Regions from separate parts of the Lysinibacillus sp. LK3 genome, predicted to be linked through region 3. Evidence: riboswitches for the same ligand, from Rfam matches in the RefSeq annotation. Region 3 holds a riboswitch; each other region holds the start of a gene.

Region 1 (6,221 bases), on a different contig from region 3:
CTATTTTAAGAAGGGATATTACTTCTGTTGTAACATGGGCAGGTGTTTCTGATGCAACGGCCACTTATTGGGAACGTACAGATATGCGCAGAATGATGAAGCGTGTTATTGGAGGAACACCTAATCGTGTACCAGAAGCGTATGATGCAAGAACACCACTTTTTGAGATAGAGCGTATAACAGCTCCCGTTCTTATCATTCATGGCTATCGTGATGAAAATGTGGATATTGAACATGCCAGACAATTGGCATTTTTTTTAGAGGAAGCAAATAAATCATTCGAAACTTGGTATGATCTTAACTATGCACATCAATATCCACCAGCAAAAAATCGTGAAACTGTCCGTGCTCTTTGCAAGTGGATGAAACAACAATAAAGCATAGAGAAAACAAAAAGACAAAGGGAACGAATAAATTGTTCCCTTTGTCTTTTATATAGACGTTATTTTAATGGACCACCAAGTGTAGTGATGGCTTCAGAAACGTTTGAGAATTTCTTGAAGTTTTCGTTGAATAAGCCTGCAAGCTCAGCAGCTTTTGCATCGTATGCAGCTTTATCTGCCCAAGCTTCACGAGGATTTAACACTTCTGAAGGTACGCCTTCAACTGCTTTTGGAATGTGTAAACCAAACACAGCATCTTGTGTTGTTTCAACATCTGCTAATTTACCATCGATTGCTGCACGGACCATTGTACGTGTGTAAGATAGTTTCATACGGCTACCTGTGCCATATTCGCCACCAGTCCAACCAGTGTTTACTAAGTATACCTGTGCACCGTGCTCGTCAATTTTTTGTCCTAACATTTCTGCGTATACTGTTGCAGGAAGTGGAAGGAATGGAGACCCGAAGCAAGTAGAGAATACTGGTTCTGGCTCAGTCACACCACGTTCAGTTCCAGCAAGTTTAGAAGTGAACCCGCTTAGGAAGTGATACATCGCTTGTTCTTTTGTTAATTTACTGATTGGAGGTAATACGCCAAATGCATCAGCTGTTAGGAAGATGATTGTTTTTGGATGACCTGCAACAGAAGGATCAACGATATTTTCGATGTATTGGATTGGATAAGCTACACGTGTATTTTCTGTTAGTGAACCATCATCATAGTCACAAATACGAGTTTCTGGATCAACAGCTACGTTTTCTAATACAGAGCCGAAGCGGATTGCATTGTAGATTTCTGGTTCTTTTTCAGCAGAAAGGTTGATTGTTTTTGCATAGCAGCCACCCTCAATGTTGAATACACCATTATCAGACCAACCGTGTTCATCGTCACCGATTAGCTTACGATCAGGATCAGCTGATAACGTCGTTTTACCAGTACCAGATAGACCGAAGAATAACGCTACATCGCCAGCTTCACCAACGTTTGCTGAGCAGTGCATTGAAAGAATACCTTGTTGTGGTAATAAGTAGTTCATGATACCAAAGATAGATTTTTTCATTTCACCAGCATATTCTGTACCACCAATTAAAATAATTTTCTTTTCAAGTGATACGATGATGAATGTTTCAGAAGCAGTACCATCAACCGCAGGATCTGCTTTAAAGTTAGGAGCTGAGATGACAGTGAAGTCGGCAACATGAGAAGCTAATTCATCTGCTGTTGGACGGATAAATAATTGATGAGCAAAAAGATTGTGCCATGCGTATTCATTGATAACTTGAATGCTTAATTGTGAGTCTTTGTCAGCACCTGCAAAGCCTTTGAATACGAATAACTCGTCACGTTCTTTTAAATATTTTATTACTTTTACATATAGGTTATCGAACACTTCAGAAGAAATCGGTTGGTTGACTTTACCCCAGTCAATTTGATCTTTTGTGCTTTCTTCTTCTACCGTATATTTATCTTTAGGTGAACGACCAGTGTATTTGCCAGTTTCTGCACGAACTGCGCCATCTACTGTTAACATTGCTTCACCACGAGATGTAGCTTTTTCTGCTAATTGTGGTACTGAAAGTTGAACATTAATGTTACCGCCGTTTAATAATTCCTTCAGTTCGTTTGCAATTTCTACTGAATTCATCGATTAAATACCATCCTTTTTTATAGTATTCCCTTGATTTAGAGGGATTTTTTCTTAATTTCAAAAATAGTATAACACAATTGCTTAAATAATCTATACTAATTAAGAAATTATTTTAGAGTTTTTACCACTTTTCAATAAACTGACAAAAAATAATGTTTTTCGAGTAGAATACCATCAATCCTACTGTAATTAGGCACGAAAATTGAGCCACACATATGTTACCACAAGTAGCTAGGTATGTTGTAGGGATTAATTTGCTTCTATTTACATCATCATCCAAGTATGAAAAGTTTTTGTGTAATAAGTTCTTTCCTTTCTATACAGTAATACATAAGAAAATATTTGACAACGTTCGACCTTTTCAGTAACATGAGATTGAACGGATACTCTTATCCCGAGCTGGTGGAGGGTCAGGCCCTGTGAAACCCGGCAACCTGCATGAACTATTTCACGACATGCGTTGGTGCCAACCTGATGCAAGGGAACATCCCTTGAACGATAAGAGTGAAAGGTTACGCAGTCATTATTCCTTTCCTCATGTAAAGTAACGTGAGAAAAGGATTTTTTTATTGTTAAAAATCAATGTAAAGGTAAGTATATGTAGTTCTTTCCTTATTATAATGACGGATCTTTCGAAATCCTCGTGTTAAAAGCAGCAGTAACGGCTTGAGAGTTCAATCCTTAGGAGCGGACTTGACATGGGTAATGAGTACCGTATTCATACACAACTACTTATTGTAAGAGTATTTAGGAGGAAAACCAAATGACAAACCGTCGACTGTTTACATCAGAGAGTGTAACAGAAGGACATCCAGATAAGATTTGTGACCAAATCTCGGATGCCATTTTAGATGCTATTTTAGCAGAAGATCCAAATGCACGTGTAGCGTGTGAAACAACTGTAACAACAGGATTAGTATTAGTAGCAGGAGAAATTACTACTTCTACTTATGTGGATATTAAAGGTATTGTTCGTGACACTGTAGCTGAAATTGGCTATACACGAGGTAAATATGGCTTTGATGCTGAGAACTTAGCGGTGCTTGTGGCAATTGGCGAACAATCACCTGATATTGCTCAAGGTGTTGATCAGGCATTAGAGGCACGTGAAGGCTCTATGACAGATGCTGATATAGAAGCAATTGGTGCTGGTGACCAAGGCTTAATGTTTGGCTATGCATGTAATGAAACACCAGAGCTAATGCCATTACCAATTAGCTTGGCACACAAATTAGCACGCCGTTTAACAGAAGTACGTAAATCAAGTGAACTTGCCTATTTACGTCCTGATGGTAAAACGCAAGTAACGATTGAATATGATGACAATAATGTACCGGTTCGCGTGGATACAATTGTTATTTCAACACAGCATGATGAAGAAGCAACACTTGAACAAATTCAAGCAGATTTAAAAGAATTTGTTATTGCACCAGTTGTACCGAGTGAATTATTAGATGCTAATACGAAATACTTCATCAATCCAACTGGCCGTTTTGTAATTGGTGGGCCAAAAGGTGATGCTGGATTAACAGGACGTAAAATCATTGTTGATACATACGGTGGTTATGCACGTCACGGTGGTGGTGCCTTCTCAGGTAAGGATGCAACCAAGGTAGACCGTTCGGCGGCATATGCAGCACGTTATGTAGCGAAAAACATCGTAGCAGCTGGCTTAGCAGAGCGTGCTGAAGTGCAACTTGCCTATGCGATTGGCGTTGCTCAGCCTGTTTCCATTGCTGTCGATACATTTGGCACAGGTAGAGTGAAAGAAAGCGAGATCGTTGAATGGGTACGCGAGCTATTCGATTTACGCCCAGCAGGTATCATTAAAATGCTTGATCTTCGTCGTCCAATTTATAAACAAACTGCTGCGTATGGACATTTTGGTCGTACAGATTTAAATGTACCATGGGAGCAAATTGATAAAGCAGACGCGCTACGAGAAAAAGCACGTTTATAAACTATTGAACTAAAGTAATGAAGTCATTAGAAAATTATTCTGATGTATTAATAAGCAAAGGGGCAACATTGCTCCTTTTGTTTTTTTTACAAAAATACCTCGCTAGGATTCGTGAACATATTCGGTACACGAAAACGCGAGGGATTTTTTCGTTAGTATTGATTTTTTGTGTAGGTTATTTATTTCTGAAGTGATTTATAATATTGACCTTTTTCTGCGTATTCTCGTACGATGCGTTCCATATCCTCTTTATCTTCAGCATTTAATTCTCGGACAACTTTTGCTGGACGACCTAATGCTAAACTATTTGGAGGAATGACTTTACCAGGAGGTACTAGGCTTCCAGCTCCAATAAATGCACCTTCTCCAATCTCAGCTCCGTCTAAAATAATGGATCCCATACCGATTAAGGCATTTTTGCGAATTGTACAACTATGTAAAGTGACTTGGTGTCCAACTGTTACCTCATCTTCAATAATGAGCGGATATTTTGGGCTTTGGTGTAAACAGCAAAGATCTTGGATACTGACACGTTTACCAATAATCGTTGGGGAAACATCACCACGAATAACCGTATTAAACCAAATGGTTGTTTCGGCGCCAATTGTTACGTCGCCCGTAACAGTTGCGTAGTCAGCAATGAAAACAGACGGATCGATCTTTGGCGTTTTATCTTTAAATGGATAAATCATGAAAATCGCCTCTTTTCTTTCTATAATGTAGTATTATCGTATCAAATACGCAACTTTATGGAAATATAAAATTAAAATGTGCTATTTATTTCGATATAATCAAAGTGTAATTATTTTTTAGGAGGACTATGTAATGTGGAAATGGGAAGCTGATGGACAAGCAAAAGCTGTGATTGCTATTCTTCATGGTGCTTATGAAAATCACCGTTGGTATGCATGGCTGATAGAGAAATTAAGATTAGAAGGCTTCCACATAGTCATGGGAGATTTACCGAATCATGGGGGTAATGCAAGGTTTGCTCGAGTCCATGATGAAGACTTCAAATTGTACAATAAGTATACAAGAAACCTGATTGAAAATGCTTTTTCATATAATTTACCAACCTTTGTAATAGGGCATGGACTAGGTGCAACATTAATCCTCCATACACTGCAAAAGAGACAATATGAATGTGCAGGCATTATTTTAACATCACCTTGGTTGCAACTAAAGCTATTACCAGGTAAATTAACAAATGCTTTAACAAGTCTAAGTGCGTTAACGGCCAATGTTAAATTGACACATGATATTACATTAGAGAAATTAACGCGTAGTGTTGAAGGCAGAGAAGAAATGAAAGATGATGTACCGCTCATGACTGTAGTTTCTGTGAAATGGTATCGAGAACTTCAGCAGATGATGAAAAATTTAGTGATGCTGCCTAAAGGTGAAATGCCTAATATGCCTATGCTAATTATGACAGCTGAGAAGGATAAAATTACGGACACTCGCCAAACTCGAAATTGGCTTCATCAACAGGAATTCACGGAATTTCAGTTTAAAGAATGGGCAAATTGTTATCATAATTTATTTCATGAGGGAGAGCGCGAAGAGATTTTTATGTATATACGAGATTTTATTAATAATGCTCTTCGAAGAATTGGTTATATAATTAAATAGGTTTATACCCTTCCATTTACTAGGTTACTTACTTAAATATTGTTACTTAAAAATAATATTGTAATTTTCAGAAAAGTGTAATACTATAATGACTTAAAGTAAGGTAATTCAAATTGGAGGGGTAAAATGGATGTAATTGTAGAGAAGTTGAATGGTATTTTATGGGGACCATGGTTTATTTATGGCATCTTATTAATTGGGTTATTTTTCTCAATTATTACAAGGTTCCTACAAGTAAGGCACATTAAAGATATGTTTGTTTTAATGTTTAAAGGGGAGAAGTCAGAAAAGGGAATATCTTCATTCCAAGCAATGTCTATCGCATTATCAGGACGTGTAGGTACAGGTAATATTGCTGGTACTGCGACAGCGATTGGAATGGGAGGACCTGGTGCTGTCTTTTGGATGTGGGCAATCGCTTTCATAGGTGCGGCTACCGCGTATGTAGAGTCAACATTAGCTCAAATCTATAAAGAAGAGAAAGATACAGAATATCGTGGTGGACCGGCCTTTTACATAGAAAAAGGAATGGGCCAAAAATGGTTTGCAGTTATTTTTGCTGTGGCGGCTTTAATAGCAATGTTAATTTTGATGCCT
Region 2 (6,221 bases), on a different contig from region 3:
CAGCAAATTGCATTTTGGCCGACAAACTATTAAAATCATGGAAAAATCGAATAAATACATTATCATCTAATAATATAAATAGTCTTCTATATTCACTTTCAGCGTAATTTACATTGGAATTTTTTATTTTCTCCATAAATAAATCTGGTTGGAAAAGCGAGTATATTTTCAATAACTGGAAATGTTCTTCATCTGTAATGTTATTTTTTTCGAATTCTTGGCACTTCGTTAGCAATTCATCTATTTGTAAGTCTGCAATTCGATAGAGGGCATTCATTCGAATACTCCATCGTTTACTGGATAAATCTTTTTCGTAGAATGCTTTTAAATATTGATTGGAGAATTGTTTAATTTTTAGTTCCACCTGTTCATTCCTTATATTCTTTAAATAGGATGAAAAAATTTTTTCAATAGCTTCTACTTGGGCCCTGCCTCGAGGAACCAATACGATACTAAATAATGCGTTATTGAATAAGTAATCATACCAAAGTTGAGAATAATTTTGTAAATAACGGTCACGAACTTTTTCAAAATAGCTTTCACGCTGCCGCTGAACAAGTAAATACATTAAAAAGATAAAGAGCACAACTAATAAAAAGAAAATTATTCCCAAAAGCGTCGAAACAGTCAGCTTGATCATTGCCAAAACCTCGCAAACGTTCTTTTAATTTTGGCTTCTAGCAAACGTAAATTAAATGGTTTGACAATATATTCATCAACACCGCCCTCATAAGCATTAAGCGCTGCCCCTTCAGAATTGCGTTCTGACATCATATAAATAATAAATTTCTTTTCATTTGGCATATGTCGTAAGATATGCAATATTTCTAAGCCATTTTTCAGAGGTAAAATATCATTCATAAGAATTAGATGCATATGCCCTGATTTATAATCATCCGATTGTAAAAAGCTATAGCCATCCTCATAAACCTTTACATCTAAGGAAAAATAAGGGATAGATATTTGGTTAAGCGTTGACTCTAATACTTGTCTAAAAATGGCGTTTTGCTCAATAATACTAACTTTCACTAATTCAGTTGGTTGCTCACAGTAATCCTTTACCTCTGCTATACTCCATGTTAATTGCTCATCCCCTGATAACATCTGTTTATTTTTATTTAACAGCTCTTCAAAAATAACGTTATTATTTCTTATTTCTGTTATAGAGGCCTTTAATGCAATCTGTTGGAACTTCCGTTCTGCTTTTAAGATGGCAAATATTCGTTTTAAAAACGCCCTAGCTTCTACATCACTACTTTGTAAAAAGAAGATGCCCCAATGATCTCCGTCGGATAATTGAAAAAGCAAGTCTGTCTTGCGTATTTTTGATTGTAAAAACGAGGTAACTTGATCATTCACATTTTCATTCAGTTGTGTAGCATTAGCTGTTTTTAAAAAGACTGCTGTTATAGTAAGGCGTGATCTAATCACACTTTCTCGCCATATTTTAAAGTAGCGCTCTACTTCATGTTCTTGCATGATGTCATGGGTGAATTTTATATCATTCATTAGAATCACTCCATCTAGTTTTTTCTTATTATTACTTTCTATCATTTATTTCGTAGATTAACAACATTACTATAGTAATAAATATGACTAAACAATATCTAAACATAAATAGACGTCATAAAAAATACATAGTTTCTCATCAATTTAACTACAAATAAAAAAGAGTACATAAGTCGTTAAACTTATGTACCCTTTTATAAAATTTTTAATTCTTATTTTACCGGTACTACTGCACCTTTCCACTCTTCTAAAATGAAGTCTTGGATTTCTTTAGATGTTAATACTTCTAATAATTTTTTAATTTCAGGTTTTGATTCATCACCTGCACGTACAGCGATGATGTTAACATATGGAGATTCTTTATCTTCAAGAGAAATAGCATCTTCAATTGGGTTTAAACCGTTATCGATGGCAAAGTTAGAATTGATAAGTACTGCATCGCCTTCATCGTTTTCGTACATTTGTACAAGCATTTCTGGGGCAGTATTTGCATCGAATTTAAAGTTTTTAGGATTTTCTTCAATATCCTTTAATTCTGCTGCTGTTTTATCAATGCCTTCTTTTAATTTGATTAAGCCTTTAGCCTCTAACAATGACAGCATACGACCATGGTCAGATACTGAATTAGAAAGTAAAATTGTTGCGCCTTCAGGCAGGTCTTCTAACGTTTTATATTTTTTAGAGTAAATACCGATTGGTTCAATATGAACGCCACCTGCATTAACGAAATCATAGCCATTGTCTTTAATTTGTAGCTCTAAGTAAGGAATGTGCTGGAAATAGTTTGCATCAAGTGTTTTTGAGTCTAAATCTTGGTTTGGTAGAACATAATCTGTATACGTTTCAATTTTAAGGTCTATGCCTTCTTTAGCTAAGATCGGTTTTGCTTTTTCTAAAATAACTGCGTGTGGTGTATTAGAAGCACCTACTTTTAATGTTACGTTTTCTTTGCTATCTGTTTGATCGCCAGATGCTGATTTTTCATCTTCTTTTTTATCTGTACCGCAAGCTGCTAATGCTAGTACAAGTATTGATAAAAATAATCCTGCTAATAACTTTTTCATTTATGACACTCCCTTGTATTTGTTTTAAATATGTTAGCGGTAAAAACCGGAATAACCTCATTTTCGTGCTAGCGTTTATCAATTTTTTCAGTAATTAAATCACCAATCCATTGAATAATAAATACGACTACTAAGATCAAAATAGTTGCCATTAATGTCACATCTTGGCGATTTCGCTGGAAGCCGTCTAAGAAAGCTAAGTTACCAAGACCACCTGCACCAATAATTCCTGCCATCGCTGTATAACCTACAAGAGCAACAGCCGTTACAGTGATACCAGAAATCAAAGCTGGTAATGATTCCGGAACCAATACTTTCCAAATAATTGTAGAAGTTTTTGCTCCCATTGAACGGGCTGCTTCAATCACACCTTTATCAATTTCACGTAACGCAATTAATACCATACGAGCATAAAACGGTGCTGCACCGATAATTAAAGCAGGTAATGCCGCATTGGCACCGCGAATTGTACCTAGTAAAAACTTCGTAAATGGAATTAATAAAATAATTAATACGATAAATGGAATGGAACGGAAAATATTAACGAGTGATCCTGTTAAAAAGTTAACGATTTTATTTGCCCATAACTGATTGGGGCTAGTTAAAAATAGAACAATACCAATGACTAACCCAAGAATAAATGTCACAACCGTTGATATAGCTGTCATGTATAAAGTTTCATACGTAGCTTGCCACATATTTTCCCAGTCTACATTCGGAAAGAGATTAGTTAGCATTTTCAATCACCTCCGTCTGTACTTCCACTGTATTTAAATAACGAAGGGCTTCAGTGACGTTTGTCTGAGAGCCATCAATTTGCACAATCAATGTACCATATGCACCATTTTTTGTTTGTGAAATATTTCCGTGAACAATACTTACTTCTACATCAAATTGTTTCACAAGATGTGAGATGACAGGCTGTTCTGTTTTTTCACCAACAAAAATCAATTTGACAAGTTGTCCAGTTGGATAGTTTGTTTTAATTTGTGCTACCGTATCTTGTGTTTCCTTAGTGTCGGTAATTTGAGATACAAACTTCTTAGTAATAGCCGCCTGTGGGGCTTGGAAGACTTGTAATACCTCACCACGTTCCACAATTTCGCCTGCCTCCATCACCGCTACACGATGACAAATTTTGCGGATGACATGCATTTCGTGGGTAATCAGGACGATTGTTAAGCCTAAGCGTTCATTTATATCTACGAGTAAATCAAGAATGGCATCCGTTGTTTCAGGGTCAAGTGCGGATGTCGCCTCATCACATAGTAAAACCTCTGGATTATTCGCTAATGCACGTGCAATTCCTACACGCTGCTTTTGTCCCCCGGAAAGCTGGGATGGATATGCCTTATCGCGCCCTTCTAAGCCTACAAGGGCAATTAATTCCTTCACACGCGCTTCACGTTGAGCCTTTGGGAAGCCTGCGATTTCTAAAGGGAATGCAATATTTTCGGCAACTGTTCTTGACCAAAGTAAATTAAAATGCTGGAAAATCATACTTACCTTTTGTCTAGCTGCTCTAAGCTTTTGCCCTTTTATCGATGAAAATTCTTGATTGTTCACCGTTACTGTTCCTGCTGTCGGTTTCTCTAAACCGTTTAATAAACGAATCATGGTACTTTTACCAGCACCACTATAGCCGATAATGCCAAAAATTTCACCTTTATTAATAGTAAGGTTGACGTCTTTGACTGCCGTTAATTCGCCATTTGCTGTTTTGTATTTCTTTGTAATATTTTGAAGCTGGATCATAGCGAATACTCCTTTTCTCATATAGAAAACCCCTTCACTCACAGACAAGTAGAAGGGGTCACGTATGATACGTTAAACCGTTCTCTCATCTTTCAAAGAAAAATCTTTGGGTGATTTGGCACCTTTTCACATTGTGATGGTTGCCGGGCTTCATAGGGCACTTCCCTCCGCCACTCTTCATAAGAGTTCGATATATTTAATGTTTTAATAATATATTTGATACTTTACCACGCTAGTAAAGTTCAGTCAATTGATTTTTTTAACAATTCATATAAAAATGGTACGGATTGAAAAGCATAAATCTTTTCTGTCACTTTTCCGCCATCACTGATGAGTAGACAGGGAACACTTTCAATTTGATGCTCATAAGCTATGTGTTCCAAAAAGTTGATATTTGCTTTACCCATTTGTAGCTGTGGCAGTAATTGCTCAATAATGGACATCATTTTAGATGCCACTGCACACGTTCCACACATCGGTGTATATAAATAAAATGCAGTTTTCTCTCCCGACTGTTTAGCCGCTTCCCACTGCTCTATTGACCATTCTTCCATTTACTCACGCAACCTTACAAAATATATTCATTATGGATTGAAAAATGTGCACGCAGTAAAATCATTGCTAGCACTTTTCTTGGTGTCGTTTCTACTTCCTTGTATGTTGGCATTGTGCGCAGATGCTCAGCCTCTGGATAATGTCTGTCCATTAATGCACGTAGCTTATCACCAGAAGTATCTGCATCAAAAAAAGTAAATAGCTCACAGCCCTCATAGGGATCCAGTAGTTCTTCTAATTGATGCACACCAATTGTACCATTCGTACATAGTATTGTAACATTCTCATTCAAAATAGGCTCAATTTGTAGCTTATCTGAGCGCCCTTCTACTATCAAGCATTTTCCCTCGAACATTACGCCACCTCCATTTAGAGATCCCCACTTATAAGTCATTATATAACAAAAAACGCCGGTAGTTTCCGACGTTTTTCGATTATGGCTTGTCTTATTCAGCGATCATTTCTTCGTATTGCTCTGCTGTCATTAGTTTCTCAACTTCTGATGCGTCAGCAGGCTCAACAACGATCATCCATGCTTTTTCATATGGTGATTCATTAACGAATTCTGGGCTATCTTCTAAATCTGCATTTACTTCAACTACAGTACCTGAGATTGGTGCATATAATTCAGAAACAGTTTTTACTGATTCTACGCTACCGAATGGATCATCTGTTTTGATTTCGTCGCCAACTTGTGGAAGCTCAACGAATACGATATCTCCTAATTCAGATTGTGCGAAGTGAGTAATACCAATACGTACTTTTCCATCTTCTACTTTTACCCATTCATGTTCTTCAGAGTATCGTAAGTCTTTAGGTGTGCTCATGCAAAAAACCCCTCCATAAATATGTAATATATTCACTTTCAGTGTGCCATACTTCTCCTATAAATACAAGGTTTAATACGGTTATTTCCAAGCTTGCTCAAAATCTACTTCTTTAAAACCTAAAGTAACTTTTTTTCCATCTGTCACGATGGGACGTTTAATTAACATGCCATCTGAAGCAAGTAGCTCAAGCTGCTCATCCTCCGTCATTTCCGCTAACTTGTCCTTTAAGCCAAGCTCACGATATTTCATGCCTGAGGTATTAAAAAATTTCTTCAAAGGCTGTCCACTAGCTTGCCAAATAGCTGTTAATTCTTCTTTAGTGGGAGGTTGCTCTGCGATATGTACCTCTTCATAGGAAACCTCATGCTCATTTAACCACTTCTGTGCCTTTTTACATGTTGTACATTTCGGATAATGGAAAAATTGAATCGTCATTACAATGCTCCTCTTCTGTCTTTTTCTGTAGTATACCATCATAGTTGTTTTCAATGGTGAACTTCACTCTTTT
Region 3 (6,221 bases):
ACAATATTGATGAGACGTTTCGTGCTTTCTAAATTATAGACAATACCTATGTTTGCAGCGGTAATGCCTAGCTTACTCTTAGGCGTTGCTATTCTAAAATCACAAGCATTTGCTAACTCTAAGCCACCACCAATTGCTAAGCCCTGAATCATAGCAATTGTCGGGTGTGGAAATTTATAGAGAGCATCGATCGCCTTTAGAGCCAATTCATTATAGGCTTTAGCATTGTCTGTAGCATAACGAACATCTAAAAACTCGCTAATATCTGCACCGGAAGAAAAGGCTACTTCATTGACACCGCGAACAATTAAAAGTTTGATGGAAGAATCTATCCGGAGCAGCTCTAGTTGGTCTACTATGGCTTGAAACATTGCCCTTGATAAAGAATTCCGTTTATCCGGGCGGTTTAATACTAACGTTGCAATATAGCCATTTTTCTCTACATAAATTTCGTTTGTCATCTTCATTCTCCTCTTAATCTTTTTTCAACTTCGCGGCGAAGCGGTTACCAATGGATTGAATGCTCTGCACAAGGATGATTAAGATAAAGACAGTTGCATACATCACATCAACCTCATAGCGCAAATGACCATAACGGTAGGCAAGGTCACCTAAACCGCCAGCACCAACCATTCCTGCCATTGCTGTTGCACCAATTAATCCTATTGTGGCAATTGTTAAGCCTAAAATAATAGATGGTCGCGCTTCACGTAATAGGACATGCCAAATGATATGGCGACGTTTAATACCCATGGCTGTGTAGGCTTCTACTACTCCGGAATCCACTTCTAAAAGCGCAGATTCCATCAGCCGTGCAATATAAGGAGCTGTGTAAACAACTAGTGGAACGATTACACCTTTAACACCAATTGTTGTACCTACAATTAACTTGGTAAAAGGTAAGATGAAGAATAATAAAATGATAAATGGAACAGAGCGAACAATATTGATAAATAGATTAAAAAACTGATAGAAAAATTTATTTTCAAAGGATTGTCCTGGTCGTGTTAAAACGATTAATAGCCCTAATGGAATGCCAATCAGAATGGAGAAAAATAATGAAATTCCGACCATTTGAAATGTTTCGATAATTGCTTTGCCAATAACATCTGACCAATCTGTAAAGAAGCTTTGGATACTACTCATTGAACACACCTCCTAATTCTTCCACTGCCACGCCATTTTCTGAAAAATACGTTAACGCCTTTTGGACAATCTGCGTTTCGCCATGTAAATGCACCACAATATTGCCGACAATACCGTTTTTTAATTCAATAATATTAGCTGTTAAAATATTTGGTTGCACATCATATACCTTAGTGACTTCTGCTAATAATGGCTTACCAGTACTTTCACCAAGGAATGTTAAACGGATTACACTTCCTGAAACATTTAATTGCTCAATAAGAGAAGGGGATAAATTACGTTGTGAAATTGTATTCAAAAACTTTCGCGTTGTAGGGTGCTTCGGTTTCGCAAAAAGTTCAATCGCTGTGCCAAATTCCACAACTTTCCCTGATTCTAGAACAGAAACCTCATCGCAAATTTTTTGAATTACATTCATTTCATGTGTGATGAGCAGAATCGTAATGCCTAATTCACGATTAATTTTTAACAACAATTCAAGAATGGCTTCCGTTGTCTCAGGATCAAGTGCACTTGTTGCTTCGTCACTAAGTAAAATCTCTGGTTCCTGTGCTAAGGCACGTGCAATAGCCACACGCTGTTTTTGACCACCTGAAAGTTGATTTGGGTAACTATCTAGTTTATCTGTTAAACCGACAATTTCAGCATACTTAGCTACTCGGTTTTTTACTTCCGCCTCTTTATAGCCTAGTAGCTTTAAGGGAACTGCAATATTATTGTAAACTGTTGCTGTTTTTAAGAGATTAAAGTGCTGGAAGATCATCCCGATTTTTTGGCGTGTTTGACGTAATTCGTGAAGAGAAAGGGTCGTAATGTCTACATTGTCTATCACTACTTTTCCTGCTGTAGGACGTTCTAGTAGATTAACGCAACGAATGAGTGTACTTTTACCAGCACCACTATAGCCGATTACACCATGAATTTGTCCCTTTTTTACGTGAAGGTTGATGCCATCCACAGCTTTTATGATGCCTTTTTTCGATTTAAATTCTTTTGAGATATTTTGTAATTGAATCATGCGATTGTTTGCTCCTTTCTCAACCTTCTAAAAAGCAAGAATCTGCTCGTCTTCCCATTGGGGAATTTCAGCAGATTCTTCGGCTTTATAGAAGCTTTCTGAACATATTACCAGCTAGGGATTACAGAACCTTTGAATTCCTCTTCGATGAATTGACGCACTTCGTCAGATTGGTAAGCCTCAACGAACTTTTTAATTGTTGGATCATTTTCATTTTCAGCACGTACAACAATATAGTTCACGTATGGAGAATCAGTAGATTCCAATAAAATAGAGTCATCTTTAGGGTTAATGCCAGCCTCTAGTGCAAAGTTTGTATTAATAGCTGCTACATCTACTTCACTAAGTTGTTTAGGAATTTGAGCTGCCTCTAATTCAATGAATTTTAAATTCTTTTTGTTTTCTTCTACATCACGGATCGAGGCTGTTAAGTCTGCACCCTCTTTTAACTTAATATAGCCAGCTTCCTGTAAAACAAAGAGGGCACGTGCTCCATTCGTTGGGTCATTTGGTAGGCCAAACGTTGCACCGTCAGGAATGTCATCAAAGGATTTATATTTTTCTGAGTAGATACCCATTGGATTTAAAATCGTCTTGCCCACTGGTACTAAATCTGTATCATGGTCTTTATTAAATGTATCTAGGAAAGGCTCGTGTTGATAGCTGTTCGCATCAAGATCACCTTCAGCTAAGGATGTATTAGGTAAAACATAGTCAGAAAATGATTTTAGTTCTACTTCTAGCCCGTTCTCTTTTGCTACTTTAGCGGCTACTTCTGCAATTTGTTCGTGTGGACCAGAAGTGACGCCTACAACGATTTTCTTTTCATCAATTCCTTCAGCTTGGCTTTTACTATCTTCTTTAGAGCCACAGCCTGCTAAAGCTGCTACTAATGTTAAACTTGCTAAACCTACTAAAAATTTATTTTTCTTTTTCATGAAAATACCTCCAAGATTGTTTTTATCGGTTTTTTGAAAATAAAAAAACTCTCTTACAAATTAAGAGAGGCTCATGAAAAGATGTCCTCTCTTATCTATCAAACGAAGATCGTTTGCAGGATTTAGCACCTTCCTATAAAAGGAGGTTGCCGAGCTTCATAGGGCCAGTCCCTCAGCTACTCTTGATAAGAGATTTATAATATTTTTTTGTAATTCCGATAGAACTAATATAATTTATAGGGTATAGTAAGTCAATAAATAATTTTTAAATTTTTTATATAATTATAATATTTCGACGCAAAAGAGGGATAACAATGTCTGTAAGAGTTAATTATGGTATAGGTTCATTTGGTAAGGTTATTAGTGCTCGTTTTCTAACGGGAACAGATATCATTGAAGGAATTGAAGCGCTTTGCGAAGAGAATAGTATAGAGTCAGCAACAATTGTAAGCTGTATTGGCAGCTTTCAAAAAAGTAGCTTTGTTTATTTAGTGCCAGATGCAACAGTTCAAATTCAAGTTCGTTTTAGTGATGTGATTGAAAAAGAGGGACCATTAGAATTTATTCAAGGTTCAGGTGTGGTGTGTAAGCGAGATGGTGGATATGAGACACATTTCCATGGTTCTATGAGCGATCAATGGGGTGTTGTATCAGGTGGGCATTTAATAAAAGGGGGCAACCCTGTTATTACTGCTGACATCGTGTTGGCAGAGGTACAAGGGATTCAACATATTCGAAAATGGGATGATGAAACAGGTCATGTTCAATTTTATCCATTAGAAAATGGTTTAGGGCAACCAAGGAAAATTGAAAAATAGTAATAATCCTGTAGCTAGGGATAGCTACAGGATATGGCGTCATTATCTTATAAACAATTGTAATTGCTCGATTCTATGGATTGCTTCACGTAAGCGCTCCTCACTAACCAGCAATCCTACGCGAACATAGCCTTCACCATATTGACCGAAGCCATTACCTGCTGCTACAGCGATATCAGCTTTTTCGAGCAAAAGATCAGCAAACTGTTCACTTGTATAGCCTAGTGGTACAGGGAGCCATGCGAAGAAGGAGCCACTTGGAGCCGTAACATGCCAGCCAATTCTTCGAGCTTCTTCAATGAGTACATTGCGGCGACGCTCATAAGTAGCTCGTAGTTCATCCGCACATTGCTGGGAAGCCGTCAGTGCTACTGCTGCGGCTTGTTGAATGGCAGGGAATTGACTACAAAACAGATGATCCTGAATTAGATTAATAGCAGCAATAATCTCGGCATTCCCTACAGCGAAGCCTATACGCCAGCCAGCCATATTATAGGTTTTCGATAATGTATACATTTCAACTCCTACTTCTTTTGCACCCTTTGCTTGAAGGAAGCTAACTGGTTTATTACCGTCAAATCCTATTGCCCCATAAGCAAAATCATGTGATACGATAATATTGTGCTCCTTCGCAAAGCGAACGGTCTCTTCAAAAAACGCAAGTGATGCTGTACCACCTGTAGGGTTGTTCGGGTAATTTAAGTAAAGAAGCTTTGCTTTTTCTTTCACTTCATCAGGTAATGCATGATAATCAGGTAAGAAATCATTTTCAGCAAAAAGGGGCATTACTTCAAAATTGACGTCTCCTAGTACAACACCTGATAGGTAATCTGGATAGCCAGGATCTGGTAAGAGCATCGTGTCACCAGGGTTTAACACAGCTAAAGGTAGCTCAACTAGACCAATTTTTGTTCCACCAAGAATCGCTACCTCTGTATCTGGATTTAGTTCTACCTGATATTCACGTTGATAAAAGTCCGCAGCAGCTTGGCGTAATTCAGCGAGACCTCTAAATGGTGAATATTTGTGGTTTTGAGGATTTTCAGCTGCTTCCTGTAATGCTTGAATGATGTGAATAGGCGTTGGCTGATCGGGATTTCCTTGCCCAAGGTTAATGACATCACGCCCTTCTTCTAGAGCCAAGTTTACTTTTTGAACGAGTGCTGCAAAAAATTGAGTGGGTAGTTGCTGTAGTTTTTTAGAGAATTCCATGCATGATCACCTTTTTCAGAATATAATAATTATTATTGAAGAATATGAAGCAAATAGTATTACTTTTTCTGTTAATTGTCTAGAGGAGGAATAGAGATGAAAATCGGTTGTATTCAATTAAATGTTGGCTTTGGCAAAGTTGAAGAAAATTTTGAACGTGCCGAGGATAAGATTCGTGAAGCTGCAAAAAATGGGGCAGAAATCATAGTGTTACCTGAAATGTGGAATACAGGCTATGCTTTAGAGAAACTGCCTGAGCTAGCAGATATCAATGGTGAGCGGACAAAGGCCTTTTTGGCTAAACTTGCTAAGGAACTTGATGTACATATTGTAGGGGGCTCTGTTTCAACAAAGAAAGGCGATAAATTTTATAATACGATGTATACCTTTGATCGTAATGGAGAACTTGTTGGGGAATATAGCAAGGCACATCTTTTCCGTTTAATGGACGAGCATCTTTACTTGGAAGCAGGGGATGAAATGAATCGTTTTGCTTTAGATGATATTGAAGCTGCTGGTGTCATTTGCTATGATATTCGCTTCCCAGAATGGTTACGTGCACATGCATTACAAGGAGCAAAGGTATTATTTGTACCAGCGCAGTGGCCAACTCCAAGGATTGACCATTGGAAAACGTTGCTACAGGCTCGTGCAATTGAAAATCAATGCTTTGTCATTGCAGTAAATCGTATTTCGAAAAAGGTAGAAAATTTTAATGGGCAGTCTATGATTATTCAGCCTTGGGGAGAAGTATTATGGGTAGGTGCTGAGGACGAGGAAGTAGCAGTGATCGATGTAGACTTTTCTATTGTCGATGAAGTACGTGGAAGAATTCCTGTTTACGATGATCGTAGACCAGGACTGTATCACGATGTAGTTGTGAAAGGGTAATAAAGGGCACGCTTAGGAGGGGAGTTAACCTTTTAAGCGTGCCAACTTTTTTCTAGCTCTTATCCTCGATTAATGAATTGGCTAGTAGCATAAATTCAAGTGTAATGCGGTTATGCCCGTTCATAAAATTTTTACCAAGTAAACTTTCAAGCTTTTTTAGGCGGTGATAGAGTGTTTGACGAACAATAAACAATTGAT
Region 4 (6,221 bases), on a different contig from region 3:
AGTTAAAAAAGCTACCCAATAATATTGTGGTAGCTTTTTTATAGTTTATTACGCTTTATTTAACAACAAGGACTTTTTATACATTTTGTGTAAAATAATGGTATTAATAAGATTGACAGTCATTTATAAAATGATTAATGTAAATGAGTGATTTTGAAAAGAAGCATACGTAAATAATTTACTGTTAGTCATGTAGGGACTATATCTGTTTGCTGAGAGCAAATGACCTTAGGATAAATTGAGCAAATGGGTACCCGACATACTTTTGGAGGAAGTTTGTCATACGGAATTGCGCTATCGAATGTAACCATTAAATCTGACTAATCAGATTTTATCGGTATTTTTTCGTGTATCCATCAATATGTTAAAAGGGATTTGATGTTTCTCAGCCTGATGAAAGTAAACGGAATGAAAGAGGGAAGATGTGTGATTTTTCAAAAACAAAGAAAGACGAAGGTATTGGATTTACAGCAATACACAGTGAAAATGGATTTGTCCTCTCGTCAATCGATGGCGAAGCAAATTGAAATGCTAAACTTAACGAAGAACGACTTACAATATTTAAAAGCTTTCCAGCCAATAGTTATGGATAATGTAGATCACATCGTAAACCGTTTTTACAACATGATTGGAACAGAGCATCATTTGGTAGATATTATCAGTCATCATAGTTCTGTAGAAAAGCTTAAAGTAACATTACGGCAACATATTATTGAAATGTTTAACGGAACCATTGATGAGATGTATTACCAAAGGCGTGTAAAAATTGCAAAGGTGCATGTCCACATTGGGCTTAGAACACAGTGGTATATCTGCGCATTCCAAGATTTATCGATATCATTTATTGATTTAGTCGAAAAAAATATAGAATTTCCACAAGATCAATTTAATACGATCAGAGCTATATCGAAAATTTGTAATTTTGAGCAACAACTCGTTTTAGAAGCTTTTGAAAACACTGTGGAACAACTGAAAGAAAAAATGGTTCATGAAAAAGAAGCGATTGAACGACAGATTGTAGATTCTTCGGAAGCACTTGCAGCTATCTCGCAGGAAACCAATAATTCATTTTGCTGCTTAAGTAAGCAATCTGACGAAATTAAACATTTGGCAAAAAAATCACTCGATGTGTCTACACTGGCTGAAAACCAAGCACTTGAGGGTCGCGAGCGTTTAAAAAATCAATCACAAAATATGCTCAATATTAGTCATTCTCTTCATGATATAGAAGAAAATATTGAACAATTATCAGGTATGTCTAAGGAAATGGAAACAATTATGAGTGTTGTGACCAATATTGCGAATCAAACGAATCTATTGGCTTTAAATGCTGCAATTGAAGCAGCACGTGCTGGGGAAGCGGGAAAGGGCTTTAGCGTAGTGGCCGATGAAGTACGTAAATTATCAATTCAGACAAAAGAATCTGTTACAGCGGTGGCTTTGTTATTGAAAAAGACAGGTGAACGAACAGAGAAATTAGAGTATTCTTTGACCAACATTCAAGATGAAGTTGCAGCAGGTGAAGAAAATATGTTACAAACTGAAGGCCAATTTACGAGTATATTGGGAGCCATGACAGAAGCAAAAGATCAAAATGAGTGTATGGCAACAAAAATACAAGCAATTGTAGGCATATTAAGTGAATTAGGCACTTCATTTACTGAGGTAACAAATTCAGCTGAAAAATTAGCGAGCTTTGCGCAAAATTTAAAAGGATAGACTACTAACATTTACATTCTATTTTTCATATTTTTAGACGTAATAAACACTATAGTACCTATTTAAATGTTTGTTGTGAAGTTATCGCTATAGAGGATCAATTTTATAGAGATTCAGAAAGTAAGAGCTATTTCACTGATGAAATAGCTCTATTTTTGCTAAATTTGTAAAGGGTTTAACGTAATTTTCAATGAAAAAGGATTATACTGTAGAAAGAATGAATAATAGGGGCGGTTATGATGAAAACAGTTGTTGTTTTAGGCGGCGGTATTACAGGACTATGTACAATGCATTATTTGCAACGTCAAGTGAAGGAACATAATTTAGATGTTCGTCTAGTGCTTATAGAAAAAAATACATATTTAGGAGGCAAATTATATTCAGCACATGAACAAGGTTTCATCATGGAAACGGGTGCTGATTCTATTGTAGCCCGTCATCAAGGCGTTATGGAACTCGTGCAGGAGCTTGATTTTGAGGCGGAATTAGTTTACAACGAAACAGGTATTTCTTATATTTATACGAATAATGAGTTACATGCTATTCCGGCAGATTCAACTTTCGGAATACCGATGAGTGTAGCATCCTTAGAGGAAAGTACACTTATTTCCGAGCAGGGAAAAAAAGAAGCGTTGAAGGATTTAACATTGCCAAACAATGGCTTCACAAAGGAAAGTTCTATCGGTGAATTTTTAACTTACTATTTAGGAGAGGAACTGGTGAAAAACCAAATTGCACCAGTGCTTGCAGGTGTTTATTCTGGAGATTTACATCAGCTTTCTATTGGCTCTACTTTACCGTATTTAATTGATTATAAGAATGATTTTGGAAGTATTATTAAAGGCTTTGATGCGAATCGTGAGCAATTTGTTAAAGCAGCGAACAAAAAATTTATATCCTTTAAAAATGGTTTATCTTCTTTAATTGATCGACTTGAACAAACCTTATCCGATGTAGAAATTATCAAGGGTGTTACTACACTAAATGTTCAAAAACAAGATAAGAACTACACAATTTCCTTAGCTAATGGTGAAATTATTGAGTCAGATTATGTCGTTTTAGCATTACCGAACGATACTGTACAAAATCTGCTACAGGATGAATCTTTAAACCGCTATTTTGACCAATTTACGACAGCGTCAGCGATTACTATCTATTTGGGTTTTGATGTGCCAGACGCTAAATTGCCAGCAGATGGAACGGGCTATATTGTTTCCCATAATTCAGACGTAACTTGTAATGCAGCAACTTGGACTAGTCGTAAATGGAAGCATACATCGAAAGAAAATAAATTACTTGTGCGACTCTTTTATAAGAGCATCAATCCAGCCTATGAGCAACTACGCGCCATGACGGATGAAGAATTAGCAGCAGTTGCTTTAGAAGATGTGAGAAAGAGCCTAGGAATAGAGGAGCAGCCAACCGTTGTGAATGTAACAAAATGGATTGATCAAATGCCTAAATATGATCTAGCGCATCGTGAAGCATTACAAGGATTACTACAAGAATTACATGAGAAATATCCTAATTTATCGATTGCAGGGTGCTCGTATTTTGGCGTAGGTATTGGTGCTTGCATTCAAAACGGGAAAAAAATTGGTGAAGAGCTTGCAAAGGAACTTGCCAATTTCTAAGGTTTTAAGTGGAAAAAAACTTTGTTATGTGAAATAGTCTTGACTCATTCGTCAGTAAACGATATGATTCTTTTAATTATTTAAAAAATTCATACTTAATTCTTATCAAGAGAAGCAGAGGGACTGGCCCATTGAAGCTTCAGCAACCAACTTTATTGTCAGGTGCTAAATCCAGAAGACCGTTGAGTCGAAGATGAGAAGGAACAACAATGATGAATCGTTAAAGCCTTCTTTTTTTATGAAAGAAGGCTTTTTATTATATAGAGACATAGGAAGAGAGGCTAATTTTATGGGATTGCTTGAAAGGTTAAAAACGCATGTATTGACGGCAGACGGTGCAATAGGCACAGTGCTATATGGCTATGGATTGGAGTATTGCCATGAGGAAATGAATGTTCAGAGACCCGAGTTAATTGAAAAGATTCATAGAGAATATATTGCAGCTGGTGCTGACATCATTCAAACGAATACGTACGGTGCAAATGCCATTAAATTAGCTCGCTATGGATTAGAATCACGTGTCCAACAATTTAATGAAGCTGCTATCACCATCGCAAAACGAGCAGCGGCTGATGGCGGTCAATTTGTTTTAGGAACAATTGGTGGTATTCGGGGAATTCGTAAAAGTGATGCAACCTTGGATGAAATATTAGCAACTATTGAAGAACAAGCAAGCGTCTTACTTGCAGGGAATCCAGATGGCCTTTTACTTGAAACTTATTATGATTTTGAAGAATTAACAGCAACCTTAAAGATGCTACGAGAAAAAACAAAATTGCCGATTATTGCACAAGTTTCTATGCATGAGCCCGGTGTTCTACAAAATGGGATGTCTTTAAATAATGCTCTCCATGAGCTTGAAGCCCTAGGTGCTGATATTGTTGGTGTCAATTGTCGACTAGGTCCACACCATACAATTCAGGCATTTGAAGGTGTAGAACTTCCTAATAAGGCATTTATGTCGGCCTATCCAAATGCATCACTTCTGGACTTAGAGGATGGGCGTGTCGTTTATGAATCAGAAGCTGATTATTTTGGTCGAGCGGCTGTTGAATTGCGTGATCAAGGTGTACGTTTAATAGGGGGCTGCTGTGGTACAACACCCAAACATATTGCAGCAGCAAAGAAGTATTTAGAAGAGTTATCACCGGTTCAGGAGAAGCATGCGAAGCCTAAAAAGATTGAGATTGTTCGGGAAGCGGAGCCAACAAAGTATGAGCCTCTTCATGAAAAGGTTAAACGTGAACGCTCTGTCATAGTAGAGTTGGATACGCCTAGACATTTAGAGATTGATGGGTTCCTTGAAGGAGCAAAGCAATTATATGATGCAGGTGCAGATGTAGTTATGATGGCAGACAATTCATTGGCCTCTCCACGTATTAGCAATATTGCAATGGGCGCATTGTTGAAGAGCTCACATGGTGTACGCCCACTAACTCATATTACATGTCGAGACCGTAATTTAATTGGTCTACAATCTCATTTAATGGGGTTAAATGCTTTAGGTATTCATGATGTGTTGGCCGTTACGGGTGATCCAACAAAAGTAGGAGATTTCCCAGGTGCGACAAGTGTTTATGATGTATCTTCCATGGAGCTAATCCAATTAATTAAGCAATTAAATGAAGGGGTCTCTTTCTCAGGTAAGCCACTTCGTAAAAAAGCAAATTTTTCAGTTGCTGCTGCATTTAATCCAAACGTCCGTGTGTTAGATCGTGCTGTGACACGCTTGGAGAAGAAAATTGAGCATGGGGCAGACTACTTCATTTCTCAACCAGTATATACGAAAGAGAAAATTGTAGAGATTTATGAGGCAACAAAGCATTTACAAGCTCCAATTTACATCGGTATTATGCCTGTTACGAGTTATAAAAGTGCTGAATTTTTACATCATGAAGTGCCAGGTATCAAATTATCTGAAGATGCCTTAACAAGAATGAAAGCATGTGGAGAAGATAAAGAAAAGGCAACCTTGGAAGGGATTGCTATTGCCAAAGAATTAGTAGAAGTGGCTACGCAATATTTCAATGGGATTTACCTTATTACACCATTTTTACGTTACGACGTGACACTAGAGTTGATGAAATATATAGAGCAATTGGATGAACAGAAAAAAGGAGTAAGTATACATGGCTAAGCACTCGATTGAAGAGCAACTAGAGAAACGTATTTTAATTCTTGATGGCGCAATGGGAACAATGCTACAAAATGAAAATTTATCAGCAGAGGATTTTGGTGGCGAGGAACTTGATGGCTGTAATGAAAATCTTGTGCTTACTAGACCAGATGTTATTGAAAAAATTCACCATAAATACTTAGAGGCAGGCGCAGATATTATTTGTACAAATACATTTGGTGGGACGCCTCTTGTGTTAAATGAATATGATCTTGGCACAAAAGCAGAAGTAATTAATAAGCGTGCAGTGGAAATTGCTCGCCAAGCAGTGGATCGTTATTCCACATCAGATTGGCCACGTTTTGTTGCAGGGGCTATGGGGCCAACAACAAAAACGTTATCAGTAACAGGTGGTATTACATTTGAAGAGCTAGAGGAAAATTTTTATGTACAGGCAAAAGCATTAATTGAGGCAGGAGCCGACGTTTTGTTATTAGAAACAAGTCAGGATATGCTCAATGTCAAAGCAGGCACACTTGGCGTAAAGCGCGCTTTTGCATCAACGGGAAAAGAGCTACCTGTCATGATTTCAGGAACAATAGAACCGATGGGTACAACGCTTGCAGGGCAAACAATTGATGCCTTTTATATTTCGATCGAGCATATTAAACCATTATCAGTTGGCCTAAACTGTGCGACGGGACCTGAGTTTATGACGGATCACATTCGTTCATTAGCAGAGCTTTCAACAG

Evidence for each region. Region 3 has a riboswitch for S-adenosylmethionine ahead of VK91_RS13180 (MetQ/NlpA family ABC transporter substrate-binding protein). Riboswitches for the same ligand answer to the same signal wherever they lie in the genome.
Region 1: linked by a shared signal. The riboswitch ahead of metK (methionine adenosyltransferase) and the one ahead of VK91_RS13180 (MetQ/NlpA family ABC transporter substrate-binding protein) in region 3 are both predicted to bind S-adenosylmethionine.
Region 2: linked by a shared signal. The riboswitch ahead of VK91_RS16605 (methionine ABC transporter ATP-binding protein) and the one ahead of VK91_RS13180 (MetQ/NlpA family ABC transporter substrate-binding protein) in region 3 are both predicted to bind S-adenosylmethionine.
Region 4: linked by a shared signal. The riboswitch ahead of VK91_RS18750 (bifunctional homocysteine S-methyltransferase/methylenetetrahydrofolate reductase) and the one ahead of VK91_RS13180 (MetQ/NlpA family ABC transporter substrate-binding protein) in region 3 are both predicted to bind S-adenosylmethionine.

What each region holds. Positions count from the first base shown of each region.
Region 1 covers NZ_LDUJ01000006.1:32,841-39,061, forward strand. Annotated here, with positions in the region: gene VK91_RS04215 (S9 family peptidase) at 1-377, shown strand, start outside; gene pckA (phosphoenolpyruvate carboxykinase (ATP)) at 443-2,029, opposite strand; SAM riboswitch class I at 2,419-2,537, shown strand; gene metK (methionine adenosyltransferase) at 2,796-3,992, shown strand; gene VK91_RS04230 (gamma carbonic anhydrase family protein) at 4,172-4,684, opposite strand; gene VK91_RS04235 (alpha/beta hydrolase) at 4,818-5,624, shown strand; gene VK91_RS04240 (sodium:alanine symporter family protein) at 5,751-6,221, shown strand, end outside.
Region 2 covers NZ_LDUJ01000022.1:44,696-50,916, reverse strand. Annotated here, with positions in the region: gene VK91_RS16625 (HEAT repeat domain-containing protein) at 1-640, opposite strand, end outside; gene VK91_RS16620 (response regulator) at 637-1,509, opposite strand; gene VK91_RS16615 (MetQ/NlpA family ABC transporter substrate-binding protein) at 1,722-2,573, opposite strand; gene VK91_RS16610 (methionine ABC transporter permease) at 2,642-3,310, opposite strand; gene VK91_RS16605 (methionine ABC transporter ATP-binding protein) at 3,300-4,328, opposite strand; SAM riboswitch class I at 4,411-4,514, opposite strand; gene VK91_RS16600 (thioredoxin family protein) at 4,571-4,882, opposite strand; gene VK91_RS16595 (hypothetical protein) at 4,897-5,238, opposite strand; gene gcvH (glycine cleavage system protein GcvH) at 5,330-5,710, opposite strand; gene VK91_RS16585 (arsenate reductase family protein) at 5,792-6,148, opposite strand.
Region 3 covers NZ_LDUJ01000017.1:145,203-151,423, forward strand. Annotated here, with positions in the region: gene VK91_RS13165 (enoyl-CoA hydratase/isomerase family protein) at 1-461, opposite strand, end outside; gene VK91_RS13170 (methionine ABC transporter permease) at 475-1,146, opposite strand; gene VK91_RS13175 (methionine ABC transporter ATP-binding protein) at 1,139-2,164, opposite strand; gene VK91_RS13180 (MetQ/NlpA family ABC transporter substrate-binding protein) at 2,272-3,102, opposite strand; SAM riboswitch class I at 3,191-3,294, opposite strand; gene VK91_RS13185 (PPC domain-containing DNA-binding protein) at 3,417-3,920, shown strand; gene VK91_RS13190 (pyridoxal phosphate-dependent aminotransferase) at 3,963-5,132, opposite strand; gene VK91_RS13200 (carbon-nitrogen family hydrolase) at 5,229-6,023, shown strand; gene VK91_RS13205 (PucR family transcriptional regulator ligand-binding domain-containing protein) at 6,076-6,221, opposite strand, start outside.
Region 4 covers NZ_LDUJ01000026.1:56,173-62,393, forward strand. Annotated here, with positions in the region: gene VK91_RS18740 (globin-coupled sensor protein) at 427-1,719, shown strand; gene VK91_RS18745 (protoporphyrinogen oxidase) at 1,959-3,353, shown strand; SAM riboswitch class I at 3,453-3,553, shown strand; gene VK91_RS18750 (bifunctional homocysteine S-methyltransferase/methylenetetrahydrofolate reductase) at 3,643-5,490, shown strand; gene metH (methionine synthase) at 5,483-6,221, shown strand, end outside.